One region of the Paenibacillus sp. E194 genome, then DNA from elsewhere that is predicted to be linked to it. Evidence: riboswitches for the same ligand, from Rfam matches in the RefSeq annotation. Region 1 holds a riboswitch; the other holds the start of a gene.
The links. Region 1 has a riboswitch for thiamine pyrophosphate ahead of AZ66_RS06750 (YkoF family thiamine/hydroxymethylpyrimidine-binding protein). Riboswitches for the same ligand answer to the same signal wherever they lie in the genome.
Positions count from the first base shown of each region.

Region 2: another riboswitch for thiamine pyrophosphate. It lies ahead of tenA (thiaminase II); the one in region 1 lies ahead of AZ66_RS06750 (YkoF family thiamine/hydroxymethylpyrimidine-binding protein).

Region 1 is NZ_JMDX01000032.1:7,530-10,946, forward strand. Features, by position in the region: partial or broken gene AZ66_RS06740 (response regulator transcription factor) at 1-344, shown strand, start outside; gene AZ66_RS06745 (HAMP domain-containing sensor histidine kinase) at 328-1,710, shown strand; TPP riboswitch at 1,906-2,012, shown strand; gene AZ66_RS06750 (YkoF family thiamine/hydroxymethylpyrimidine-binding protein) at 2,158-2,751, shown strand; gene AZ66_RS06755 (ECF transporter S component) at 2,837-3,412, shown strand; gene AZ66_RS06760 (ABC transporter ATP-binding protein) at 3,414-3,417, shown strand, end outside.
Region 2 is NZ_JMDX01000047.1:23,009-26,425, reverse strand. Features, by position in the region: gene thiD (bifunctional hydroxymethylpyrimidine kinase/phosphomethylpyrimidine kinase) at 1-158, opposite strand, end outside; gene thiM (hydroxyethylthiazole kinase) at 149-994, opposite strand; gene tenA (thiaminase II) at 991-1,692, opposite strand; TPP riboswitch at 1,825-1,927, opposite strand; gene AZ66_RS09105 (MerR family transcriptional regulator) at 2,128-3,060, shown strand; gene AZ66_RS09100 (histidinol phosphate phosphatase domain-containing protein) at 3,152-3,417, opposite strand, start outside.

The DNA.
Region 1 (3,417 bases):
CCGACGAATCGACTCCTTTGCAAAACCGGATAAGCAAGAGCAGGAATTTATCGAAATCGGAGATGTGAGGCTGAATATAAGGAGCTGCCAACTGTTCAAGTCCGGCATCCAAAAAGAATTGACATCATACGAATTCATTGGAGCTCCTTATGAGAGAGGCTGGCAGAGTATTGACCAAAGCGCATATTTACGAGCAGGTGTGGGGCGAGGAATACATCGGAGACGAAAATTTAATTATGGTGTACATAAGTAAAATCCGCGAGAAAATTGAGGATAATCCGAGAAAGCCTATCCATCTCATTACGATTAGGGGGTTAGGCTACCGTTTTGAAAAAAGCAAATAATCTCTCTGGTCGACGTCCCTTGAAACGGGTATTTTTTCGAAATTATGCAGTGATCTGCATCCTGATGATAGCGGCGATCATTGTATCACTCCTGAGCACGAACCTATTTATGAGGCGGTATATAGATGAACTGGTCGTTGCTCAAATTAATGGAACGGATATTTATCGGTACCCTTTCCACAACATCAGTGCGCATTTGTTGGACAAGTACGGTGGTTGGTTCGAAATCGTGAATGAGTCAGGCGAAATCATTTTTGTCAAAGGAAACAAAGAGGACGACATCAAGCATTATGAAGAAGGTCAATTGTATGCAAAAATGGATGTGGAGCGAAACGATGATACAATCTCCTATCATGCTTATCATGCAAAAGGGCCGAACGGCGAATCTTATGTATTGCTGTGGAAAATTCCTGAACGCTTGTTGAAATTATCAACAGCGACAACGATCTTTGCTGCACTATTAGCTATTTTATTGTTTATCCTGCTTTACTTTTACGCCCGCTATTCGGTTAGACAAGTGAAAAAGCCGCTGCGGCAAATCTTAGAAGGCATCAAAGAGATGGAGCACTTCAATTACACGAAGCGGCTTCATTACTCGGCCGAACAGGAATTCGCAGAAATACAAGATGCGTTTAACGGCATGGCTGAACGTTTGCAACACACTTCTGCTGAGAAGGAAGCTGCTGAGAACAATAAGCGAAACATGCTGCTTCATCTATCGCATGATTTGAAGACGCCGATTACTTCGATTTACGGTTATTCGCAGCTTCTATTGGACAATCAGGCATTGGAAAACAAGGATACCCGCAAATATATTCAATACATTTACGATAAGTCAGCTTATATGGCCAATTTGATTAAAGACTTATTTGAACTAGCGAAGCTGGATGACAAGCATACGGAATTGAGCAAAGAGAAAGTGAACATTACGAAATGGTTCCAGCAGCTTGTGGTGGAATTTTACCCAGAAATAGAAGAGAAGGGATTTGAGCTTGAAGCACATATCCCGGAAGAACCGCTCTATGTCAAGATGGACAAGATTCATATGAGTCGCGTCATCACCAACTTAATTAGCAATGCACTGCAATATAATCCAGCGGGAACGGTGCTCTATGTGTCATGTGCGCGACAAGAAGGAAACGTTATACTGTGGATCGGAGACGACGGAATTGGCGTTCAGGAGCCGATCAAGGAACATATTTTCGAGGAATTTATCCGTGGCGATGGGCCGATCAAAGACAGTACAGGCTTAGGTCTCGCCATTTGCAAAAAAATCATAACGCTCCATGATGGCACGATTGAACTAACGCAGGATCAGTGTTACCATACCTTGTTTCAAATCACGTTGACTATTACGGAGGACTAGAGTCCCTTCACGATGTCGGGCATCACCTTCAGGCTTCGATACCACGGATCGTTTGCATGCCCGGTTCTAGCCCATTGCAATATTAAGCTCCAGTTTGAAGTATTCCTTTTGGTGTTACACCCTTTACAAACGGATCATCCCGTGTATAATGAAAGCTGTCAAGCATATGAACAATGGAACAACTGCATAGTGAATTTCGAACACTAGGGGTGCTGTAACAAGCTGAGAGACAGCGGCAACGCTGTTAACCCTTATAACCCGAACTAGATAATACTAGCGTGGGGAAGTGTAGTCGACTGATTGATATAAGCTGCGGCTTCGTCATGTTCGTCATAGCATGAAGCCATGTTATACCCTTGTATCCTCAAGCGTAACTGCACCGACTCACGGTGCAGTTTTTTTGTTGTCTGCTGACCACAATTTGATTCGTCAGGGAGGATATAAGTTATGAATCAGTTATCTTGCGGTACGAGCCGCATCGTTGGTTGTCGCTTTTCCATCTATCCGATGAGCGATCGCTTCGTTGAACTTATTTTGGAAGCGTTGCGAGACACAGACATGTCCAAGGTATGGTGCCATACCGATGATGTCAGCACCTGGGTTCGTGGGCGCAGTGAACATGTATTCGATGTCGTTCAGTCTATCTATTTACATAGCGCGGCAAGTGGAGAACATGTTGTGCTGAATGCTACCTTCTCTGTTGGCTGTCCGGGCGACACACAAGGAGATGCCTTCATGAATACGGACGAAATTCGAATGAATGCGGAACGGTATCAAGCGATTCCTCTCAAGGTCGCTGCTCATTTTGCGCTCTACCCGCTCGGAACGGCAGATTACATGGATACGATCTATGAGATCATTGGCCTTGCTAAGGAAGAAGGCACTTTCGATGAGAGCGCTCATTATGCAAGCCGCTTAGAAGGAGATGCACAGCGAGTATTTACTACACTTGAGAACGCGTTTAATCGGGCGAGAAAATCAGACAAGTCCCATGTGGTGATGACAACTACGATGTCAGCCAACAGCCCTTCCACAAGGTAGCAGCTGAAGATAAAGAATTTCCAAAATGCAAATTACAAACCCAACGGACTCATCCGATCATCGTTCTAAGAAAAGAGGAATGTTCATGAATTCGCGAAACATCCAATGGAAACTACGAGATATCGTCGTTCTCAGTTCATTATCTGTTGTGTTTGCCGTCATTTATCTGCTCTTCTTGCAAATAGGCAATGTGCTTGTTGGCTTTATGGGGCCGATGGGATATGAAGTCATCTTCGGCATTTGGTTTATCGTATCGATCATCGCTACCTATATTATCCGCAAGCCCGGGGCTGCCGTCATTTCTGAGACAGTCGCTGGACTGATTGAGGTATTAATCGGCAACGCCGTAGGGCCTATTTTGATTGTATCCGCCCTAATTCAAGGTTTGGGTGCCGAAGCCGTATTTGCCGCTACAAGATATCGGAATTATTCAACCAAAGTGCTTATGCTGGCTGGGGTGGGCTCCGCTGTATTCAGCTTCGCATGGGGGTATTTCCGCAGCGGTTATGCGGTCTACTCTGTTGGTCTCATCATCGCGATGTTCGTCGTTCGCTGTATAAGTGGCGCACTCATCTCAGGTCTACTTGGCAAATGGATTGCGGACGCCTTGGCCAATACTGGAGTTCTTAGAAGCTTCCCAATTGCAAAGGGGCAGCGATAACATGG
Region 2 (3,417 bases), on a different contig from region 1:
CCATGAACGCCGCGCGTGTTCTGTACGGTCACAGCCGTAATCGCTGACATCCCGAATACATTCAGCTCTTGGAATGTCTTAATGTCAGCTTGAATGCCGGCGCCGCCGCCACTATCGGAACCAGCAATCGTCAATGCTCGTGCGACCGTCATAGCCATACCTTCCTTCTAACGGCAGCTTGACGAGGGATGATCATTGATGCTGCCGTATCGAATTGGTCGATCTCAGCCAAGGCATCAAGAAATGCAGTTTGGAAGCTGCCAGGACCTCGGTGGCCCGCTGTTCGATAGGCATGGGCGGCTGCGCCCCCATAATAAGACATCGCTGCGGCTCCTGCCAGCAATAAATCAGATTCTACCGCAGCAAATGCGCCGATGACCGATGTCAGCAGGCACCCGCTTCCTGTAATGTTCGTCAACATCGGATGACCGCCATTAATGATATAGCCGGTTGTGCCGTCTGTAATAACATCCTCTTTTCCTGAAATAGCAACGATGGTGCCGAAACGGTCAGCTGCCCGTGCAGCAAGATCGAACAACTCCTCAGGGGAACGAAGGGAGCTTTCAGACTCCATGCAATCCACGCCTTTAATCTCGCCAGCTTCACCCATCAACTGAGCAATTTCCGCGGCATTGCCGCGCACGATCGAGACGCGCAATTCCTTTAGCATCTTCACGGATACCTTCGTCCGGTACGGCGTTGCGCCTGCGCCTACTGGATCGAGAATAACCGGAATGCCATGCACATTCGCCGACCGCCCTGCGATTAGCATAGCTTCTATCATGTCTGTATCGAGCGTGCCAAGGTTCAATACGAGCGCATCTGCTGCCTTGGCCATGTCCGCTACCTCTTCCTTGGCTGAAGCCATCACAGGGGAGGCGCCAATGGCTAGCAGACCGTTAGCGGTAAAGTTGGCGACGACGATATTCGTCATATTGTGGATGAGGGGGCGCCGTTCCTTAATACGCTTTGGGAAGAGAGGCATATCATTCATCCTTGTTTCACCTCTGTCTTCTCCGTCAAGCCTACTGGCCAGTCTTCTACCTTATAAGCCATGTCCCAGAATAGATATTCCAACTGGCAGCTAGTCAGAAAATGCTTCTTCAGCTGCTGCTTGCGTGCTTGCGACAGCGATTCTGCCCATTCATCCAGCATTCGGCGCATTTTGTCCGTAACGCCGCCGCCGAGGTCTCCGTAGAAATGAATCCACTCATAGAACGGATGGGTCTCATCTGGATTCACTTCTTTTAGCAAACATTGTCCGATCTCCGTATAAGTCCATGGACATGGCAGCAAAGCCGCAATAATATCTTCCAGGGTTCCTTCATGGGCCACGGTAAGCATATGGGACACATAATGGCTCGCAGAAGGGGCGAGTGGGTAGCCTTGCAGTTCTTCGAACGTTACGCCTGCCACGTTACAAAAATTATGATGGGGGTGTGTCTCGCTATTCAGTACGAATGAGATTTGCTCGTTGAAAAGAGCCATTGTCTCTCGGTTGTCGCATTTGGAAATCGCAATGCCGTAAATCCGAATAAAGGCATTCAAATATTCAAAATCCTGCTTTACGTAGTGAATCAACTGTTCTTTCTTGACAGTACCCTCAGCAATACCCCGAACGAACGGATGCTCCATAATGGCATCGTATATCGGCTCCGCTTCATTTCTCAGTTCCTCCGTAAATGTAAGCATGAACAGCACCTCCGCATGATTAAGATAGGGGATGAATGCATGCTGAAATCTGGTCAAGGAGCACTTCGCGGCAGCCAAAAAAAGCCGCCCCGAAATGGAGCGGCTTCATCATGTCCATACAAAAAGACCATGAACCGGCCGGCTCCACTTCCCTCCGCCGGTATTACCCGGATCAGGTTCTAAGGGTCCAAGAATTCTTGTCTCAGCCGCCTATGCGGCTCCCCTAGTGGATTTCACGTCATATTCATCTTACGAACTACTTTAGCATTGATGGAGATAATTGTAAAACGTTAGTTTTCTGAACCATTCGGTCAAAACGATAACTTGTTAGTGATTCGAGCGAAGTTTCTAATTGCAATTGACGCTGCGACAATTGATACAATAACCTCATAAGGCGCCTTATGATACGTCAAGTGACAGAGGTTGATGATAGTGATGAGCAACATGATAGGAATCGACAAGTTATCGCAGGAAATCGGTGTGACGAGCCGTACCCTGCGCCACTGGGAGTCGCAGGGGCTGTTTGTGAGTCAGCGCGATTCCAGTTCTGGCTGGAGGATGTATGATGAACAGACCGTGCTTGCAATCCGTATAACTGCATGGTTAAGAGGGTTCGATATTGGGATTAAAGAGATTAAAGTGGTGCTGGCGGATATGACGTTCCGAACCGCACATCAGGTAATGACTCAGTATGCAAACGAGATGAATGATCACAAAAATGAGTGCATTTCGAAGGAAATAACATTGAAGAAATGGTTGGAGCAGTCGCACAAGTACCTCAATGAACCGATTACGGCTCAATTGCTGTTGCAATTAAGTCATGTACCCTCCCTACATTCAAATATGAAACATGAGGTGACAATGCCGATGAGCAATCAGTGGAATTATTATCCATCATCAATCAAATTCGTAACCCTTCCACCAATGAGAATGGCCAGCCATGTTGTCGTAAGCGCATCTCCAGAGGAAGAAGCGATCGAATCATTAGCAGACTGGCTCGTGCAAGCTGAGCTGCAAGGAACGGCACGGCTATTTGGAAAAAATGAAGAACCACTCCCTGAGTTTGAATCGAACGTTTACGATTACGGTTATGGTGTATATGCTTCAATCCCAGAGAATATCGACATACCTAGTGATTTTACGGAGGCTAGGTTTTCCGGCGGGGTATATGCCATGATGGAGAGTACGGATGATATTACGGGATCGTGGCAATTATTGATGGAGAAATTGAACGAGCATCCTGACTACGAGCCTGATTCGGAGGCAAGATTCTGCTTGGAGGAGCACATACGAAATGACAACCCAGCAGGAAGCAGCAACGCTTATTGGCTGCAGTTATTCGAGCCAGTTCGAAAGAGAATAAAATAATATACATGAATCCCCGGTACAAGCATAGCGCCGGGGATTGTGTATTTCAAGGGGGATAGGAGAGAGGGCTGCTCGCTTTGCGTTTTCTTTATTAAGAAGTGGAAGTTGCGAGCGGTCGCATGATGCGTTTGCGTTGATGGAATGTGGCAATTTCGGCTAGACCGTGCTGCTGAAGCATAAGGGAATTGTTCGCCACGTATTTGCCGACGTCGTCTGGAAAGTGAGAATCCGATGACAGGGTAAAGGGGACATCATGTCGAAGCAGAACATCGATAAAGGAGGAACTCGGACACATCTCCTTGACCGGGTAGCGGTAGAACAGTCCTGCATTTACCTCTGTAGCTGTATTTGTCCGTT